Prosthecodimorpha staleyi: one gene and its partner. The protein of the gene in region 1 interacts with the protein of each later gene in a pairwise test. Links are inferred from orthologs where the notes say so. Each region holds a gene or a part of one and is shown on either strand. Other genes may lie near its edges.

Region 1 (3,417 bases):
AGGGCCGGATGGATCGGCGAGACCGGTGCGCTCTTCAGAGGTGGCCGGCGCCGGGGCAGTCGCGACGTACAGACATGATCGCCTCCCGGGTCCGCGTGACGTATCCGCATCCCCTACAACGAAAGGGCGCAAGCCTCAAGCCGGATGCAGATGCGGAAAGGCCCGGCAGGTGTCCCCGCCGGGCCTCGGATGTCCTTCTCAGGCGCCGATGGTTCAGGCCGCCTTGATCTCGCGCGCGGCGACCTGGAACAGGAGCCGGTCGGTGCCGCCCGTGACCGTGACGGTCTCGCCGTCATGGACCTCGCCGGCCAGGATCTTCTCGGCGAGCGGGTCCTGCACGAAACGCTGGATGATGCGCTTCAGCGGCCGCGCGCCATAGACCGGGTCGTAGCCCTTCTCGGCCAGCCAGGCGCGAGCCGAGCCGTCGAGGTCGAGCACGATCTGGCGGTCGGCGAGCAGTTTGGCCAGCCGGCCGAGCTGGATGTCGACGATCGCCCCCATCTCGGTCCGCTTGAGGCGGTGGAACAGGATGATCTCGTCGAGACGGTTCAGGAATTCCGGGCGGAAATGGCCGCGCACGACGCCCATGACCAGATCGCGCACCGCGTCGACATCCTCGCCCTCCGGCTGGTTGGCGAGATATTCGGCGCCGAGATTGGAGGTCATGATGATCAGCGTGTTGCGGAAGTCGACGGTACGCCCATGGCCGTCGGTCAGCCGGCCGTCGTCGAGCACCTGCAGCAGCACGTTGAAGACATCCGAATGCGCCTTCTCGACCTCGTCGAACAGCACGACCTGATAGGGCCGGCGCCGCACGGCCTCGGTCAGCGATCCGCCCTCCTCGTAGCCGACATAGCCGGGCGGCGCGCCGATCAGCCGGGCCACGGAGTGCTTCTCCATGAATTCCGACATGTCGATGCGCACCATCGCCTGCTCGTCGTCGAACAGATAGGCGGCGAGCGCCTTGGTCAGCTCGGTCTTGCCGACGCCGGTCGGGCCGAGGAACATGAACGAGCCGATCGGCCGGTTCGGATCCTGCAGTCCGGCACGGGCACGGCGCACCGCGGTCGAGACGGCATGCACCGCCTCGAGCTGGCCGACGACGCGCTTGCCGAGTTCGTCCTCCATGCGCAGCAGTTTCTCGCGCTCGCCTTCGAGCATCTTGTCGACCGGCACGCCGGTCCAGCGCGAGACGACCGCGGCGATGTTGTCCGCCGTCACCTCTTCCTGCACCATGGCGGTGGCCGACTTGACCTCGGCCTCCTTCAGCTTCTTCTCCAGATCCGGGATCACCCCATAGGCGAGTTCGCCCGCCTTGGCCCAGTCACCGCGGCGCTGTGCCTGCTCCAGTTCCAGGCGGGACTGGTCGAGGCTTTCCTTGATCTTGGTCGCCGACTGCAGCTTCTCCTTCTCGCCCTGCCAGCGCGCCGTGAAGGCGGCGGATTCCTCTTCGAGGCCCGCCAATTCCTTCTCCAGCTTGCCGAGCCGGTCGCGCGAGGCCGGATCGCTCTCCCGCTTCAGGGCCTCGCGCTCGATCTTCAGCTGCACGATGCGGCGATCGAGCTCGTCGAGTTCCTCGGGCTTGGAATCGACCTGCATGCGCAGGCGCGCGCCGGCCTCGTCGATCAGATCGATCGCCTTGTCGGGCAGGAAGCGGTCGGTGATGTAGCGGTTCGACAGGGTCGCGGCGGCCACGATCGCGCTGTCCGTCATCCGGACGCCGTGATGCAGCTCGTATTTCTCCTTGAGACCGCGCAGGATCGAGATGGTGTCCTCGACCGTCGGCTCGGACACGAAGACCGGCTGGAAGCGCCGGGCCAGCGCCGCGTCCTTTTCAACATGCTTGCGGTACTCGTCGAGCGTGGTGGCGCCGACGCAATGCAGTTCGCCGCGGGCGAGCGCGGGCTTCAGCAGGTTGGAGGCATCCATCGCCCCTTCCGACTTGCCGGCGCCGACCAGCGTGTGCATCTCGTCGATGAACAGGATGATGCCGCCATCGGCGGAGGTCACCTCCTGCAGGACGCCCTTCAGCCGCTCCTCGAACTCGCCGCGATATTTCGCGCCGGCGATCAGGGCGCCCATGTCGAGCGCCATCAGCTTCTTGTCCTTGAGGCTTTCCGGCACGTCGCCATTGACGATGCGGATCGCCAGACCCTCGACGATGGCGGTCTTGCCGACGCCGGGTTCGCCGATCAGCACCGGATTGTTCTTGGTGCGCCGGGACAGGACCTGGATGGTGCGGCGGATCTCCTCGTCGCGGCCGATCACCGGGTCGAGCTTGCCGTCGCGGGCGGCCTGGGTCAGGTCGCGCGCATAGCGCTTCAGCGCGTCATACTGGTTCTCGGCCGATGCGCTGTCGGCGGTGCGGCCCTTGCGCAGGTCGTTGATGACCGTGTTGAGCGCATTCGGCGTGACGCCGGCCTGGGCCAGGATGCGGCCGGCCTCGGTCTCCTTCTCGGTCGCCAGCGCCAGGAGCAGGCGCTCGACAGTCAGGAACGCGTCGCCGGCCTTCTCGGCCATCTTCTCGGCAGTCTCGAAGACGCGGGCGGTCGGCTGGGCGAGATAGATCTGCGCATTGCCGCCGGACACGCGCGGCAGCTTTTCGAGCGCCTTCTCGGTGGCGGCGAGCGCGTCGCGCGACCGGCCGCCGGCCCGGTCGATCAGCCCGGCCGCAAGGCCTTCCGGATCGTCGAGCAGGACTTTCAGGATATGTTCGGGAAGGAACTGCTGATGGCCCCGCGACAGCGCCATGGTCTGCGCCGATTGCAGGAAGCCGCGAACGCGGTCGGAATATTTCTCAGGATTCATGCCTGACCCCCTCTTCGCCCGCGAGGACCGTCCGAAGCCCGGTGCCCCGCGTCACGGGTGACTGGATTGGCCACGAAATGCGCCGCAAGGGCCGCACCGCCGTGACCGTCGGACGGGATATAGGAAGTCGCCCGGGCACCCGGAAGGGGCTGTCGGATCAGGAGCTTTACGATGGCGCTCCGGCAGGCGTCCTTGGGGGCCGGCGCCGGCGGCCGGACGGGCGGGAGGGCAGGCTGAAGGGCGTCGTGCTCAGATGCTTGACAAAAGCAATCATATCGACAGGATCGCGGCGTAGGCCGAACGGCCGAAGAGGAAATCGCCGCCGATGACCGCACCCGTCGCTCCCGAGCAGATCGAAGCCTTCCGCCGCTTCTCCCGCTTCTACACCGCCCGCATCGGCGCCCTGTCGGAGGGGCTGCACGGCAGTCCACTCTCGTTGCCCGAGGCCCGCGTCTTCTACGAGATCGGCGTCGCCGGCACGACCACGGCCGGCCTCGTCGCCGAGACGCTCGGCCTTGACGCCGGCTATCTGAGCCGGCTGCTCAAGGCACTCGAAGAGCGCGGCTTCGTCGAGCGCCGGCCCGATCCGGCCGACGGACGTCGGCAGAT
Region 2 (3,158 bases), on another replicon or contig:
GCGCCGGCCCGTCAACCGCCGCCGGGCGCGATCTTCCCCGGCGGCTCCGGCCAGGACCAAGCGGCCCCGCCCGAGGGCCAGAGCACCACGGCGCGCGCCTTCAATCTCTTCTCCAACACCCCGCCGGGCGCCATTCCGAAGCCCGCGACCGGACCGGCCTCCGGTGCCGGCCTCGATGCCGTGCTGCCGCCCGCCAACGGCACCCCCATGGTGATCGCCGGCCAGGGCGGCGCGACGGCACCCGGAGCGGCACGGCGGGGCGCCGAACCGATCGCGGCCGTCGACCTGCCGTTGCCGGAACGCAAGCCGAAGCTCGCCGCCGCGAAGCCGGCCGCCAAGACGGCGCATGCCGCCGAAGCCAAAACCGTCGACCCGCGTCGCAAGAAGAAATAGGGTCCGGCGCATCTCGACCGCCCCCGCCAGGATGGACCCGACCATGGCCTCCGCCGACCCCAGCGACGTGCGCCCCGAACCGGGCGCGCCGATCCCCGTCACCGTGATCACAGGCTTCCTGGGCGCGGGCAAGACGACCCTGCTCAACCGCCTGCTCGGCGATCCGGCGATGGCCGACACGGCGGTGATCGTCAACGAGTTCGGCGAGATCGGCATCGACCACGTGCTGGTCGAGCGTGCCGACGACGGCGTGGTCGAACTGTCCTCCGGCTGCCTCTGCTGCACCATCCGCGGCGATCTGGTCGCGACCCTGGAGGATCTGCTCAAGCGGCTCGACAATGGCCGCCTCCGGCGGCTTTCGCGCGTCGTGATCGAGACCACCGGCCTCGCCGACCCGGCGCCGATCCTGCACACCGTCATGCGTCATCCCTATCTGGTGCGGCGCTACCGGCTCGACGGCGTGGTCACGGTCGTCGACGCGGTCAACGGCATGGCGACGCTCGACGCCCAGGAGGAGGCGGTCAAGCAGGCCGCGGTCGCCGACCGGATCGTGCTGACCAAGACCGATCTGGTCGAACCCGCACGGCGCCCGGCGCTGGTCATGCTCGCCACCCGGCTGCGCGTGCTCAATCCGGCCGCCGCGATCCTCGACGCGGCGCGCGGCGAGGCGACGCCGGCCGCCCTGCTCGAGACCGGGCTCTGGAACGCCGATCGCAAGTCCGCCGACGTGCGCCGCTGGCTGCAGGAAGAGGCCTTCCGCGACCGGGAGGCCGAGCGGCGCCGGCTGGAGACGCGGCTCGGCGGCGGCCCGACTCACGATCATCACGGCCATGATCACGGGCACGACCATGATCACGGGCACGGGCACGGGCACGACCATTCCCACGGCGACCACGATCACCATCATGATCCGAACCGCCACGACGACCGCATCCGGGCCTTCTGCCTGGCGACCGATGCGGCGATCCCGGCCGGCTCGCTGGATCTGTTTCTCGACCTGCTGCGCTCGGCCCACGGCCCGCGCCTCCTGCGCATGAAGGGCGTGGTCAAGCTGGCCGAGGATCCGGAGCACCCGCTGGTGCTGCATGCCGTGCAGCACGTTCTGCATCCGCCGGTGCAACTTCCCGCCTGGCCGGACGCCGACCGGCGCACCCGACTGGTCTTCATCACCAAGGATCTCGACGAGGGCTTCGTGCGGCGCATGTTCGACGCCTTTGCCGGCCATGTCGCCCCCGACACGCCGGACCAGGCCGCTGTCGCCGACAATCCGCTCTATGTCTCGGGATTCTCCGGCCGCTTCGGCTGAGGGCCGGCGACGATGACGAAGACCAGCAGCCGGCCGTCCCGACGGGTCTCGATCAGGGTGTGCCCGTCCTCGGCACACATGTGCGGGATGTCGATGGCGCTCATCGGGTCGGTCGCCTCGACGGCGAGCCGGGTGCCGACCGGCAGGCGGGCGAGCGCGCGGCGCGCCTTCAGCACCGGGAGCGGGCAGTTGAGACCCTTCAAGTCGAGGCGGCGTTCGTCGGTCATGGCACCTTCCTGCCATCGCCGGGCCGGGATTGCCAAGCCCGGGACCGAAGCGTGACCGGCGTCCGCCGGCGGGTGGCCGCCGCCCTCGCCCGCTGGCGGCTCCGCCGTCTGTTCGGCCGCATCGCCGCCCATCCGGGCTACACCCTGGTCGACAGCCTCGCCGCCCGGGCCGACCGCTGGCACGACCGGATCGCCTTTGCGAGCCCGTCCGGCGGACCCCATGCCGGACGGATCGCCTGGGGCGCCCTGTTCGCCGCCTCGCAGCGGGTCACGCGCTGGGCCGGCCAGCAGGGTCTCGGGCGCGGTGCCAGGGTCGGGCTGATGACCCCGGACCCGGCTGCGACCGCCATCCTGGCGCTTGGGCTGATGCGGGCGGGCATCGTCCCGGTGCTCTACGACAGCCCTGCCGCCGGGCCGGAACTGGCCGCCGCGATCGACCGGACCGCGCCGGCGCTTCTGGTGGTCGGCGCCGACGCAGCGGCAGGCTTCGAGGCGGCCGTGTCCGATCTGACCCATTTCTGCCCGGTCTGGCGGCTCGGTCCCGACCCCGGCAACTATCCAAGCCTCGACGAGGCCTTGGCAGCCCTCTCCGACAGGCCGCTGACCCCGCGCGACCTGCCGCGGCTCTCGATCGACGATCCGGCAATCGTCCTGGCCGGCGCCGATGGCGCGATCCTGACCGCCTCGACCTTCAGCCATGGCGCCCTGCGGGCCGGGATCGAGGGCGCCGCCCTGACGGCGAGTGCGACCGGGACGGCTTGGCAGTCGGACGCCGGCGGACGGGAGACCGGCGGATCGGGGACCGATCGGGCCGGTCCGGCCGCGCCGCTGCGACTGCTCGGCAGCCTCGCCGCCATGGTCTCGGGGGCGACGCTTGCCGGTGACGCGAGCCCCGGCGTCCCGGCACTCGGGCCGACGGTCGTCCGGATCGCCGGAGAGTTCGCAGCCCGTCGCCCGACCTGAGGCCGGAGCGGCCGGCCGTGCGGCATGCTTCACCGAAGCCATGCCCGCGCGCATCCGGACGACGCGCAGGCACCCGCCCTGCCCCGTGCCGCGCCGTTCCGAACCGGCGCCGCCCGCTACAGATGCAGTGCGCGCCCGACCGAATTCACCGCGACCGAAGTCCCGCTTTCGATGTCGATGTCGATGTTGATGTTGATGACCGCCTGCCGCTGCCCTTGCGGGCGCGCCGGCAGGCGCGCGGCAGGGCGGGGCCATGGCGGCGGCCGACG

The links.
Region 2: the proteins of clpB (region 1) and KL771_RS16595 interact in binary tests that used the Escherichia coli proteins (3 or more experiments, as listed by UniProt). The link is inferred for Prosthecodimorpha staleyi from one-to-one orthologs.

What each region holds. Positions count from the first base shown.
Region 1 is NZ_JAHHZF010000007.1:4,974-8,390, forward strand. The notes cover bases 12-3,116. They hold clpB (ATP-dependent chaperone ClpB), read right to left. Parts: upstream 2,809-3,116; coding sequence 214-2,808; downstream 12-213. In the rest of the region: KL771_RS14650 (bifunctional helix-turn-helix transcriptional regulator/GNAT family N-acetyltransferase), read left to right, coding at 3,134-3,417. UniProt on the Escherichia coli protein: Part of a stress-induced multi-chaperone system, it is involved in the recovery of the cell from heat-induced damage, in cooperation with DnaK, DnaJ and GrpE. Acts before DnaK, in the processing of protein aggregates.
Region 2 is NZ_JAHHZF010000008.1:49,102-52,259, reverse strand. The notes cover bases 297-3,142. They hold KL771_RS16595 (sulfurtransferase TusA family protein), read right to left. Parts: upstream 1,927-3,142; coding sequence 1,666-1,926; downstream 297-1,665. Other genes in these bases: KL771_RS16590 (AMP-binding protein), read left to right, coding at 1,978-2,889; KL771_RS16600 (CobW family GTP-binding protein), read left to right, coding at 437-1,699; KL771_RS16605 (D-alanyl-D-alanine carboxypeptidase family protein), read left to right, coding at 297-393. In the rest of the region: more of KL771_RS16605, read left to right, coding at 1-296. UniProt on the Escherichia coli protein: Involved in thiosulfate metabolism.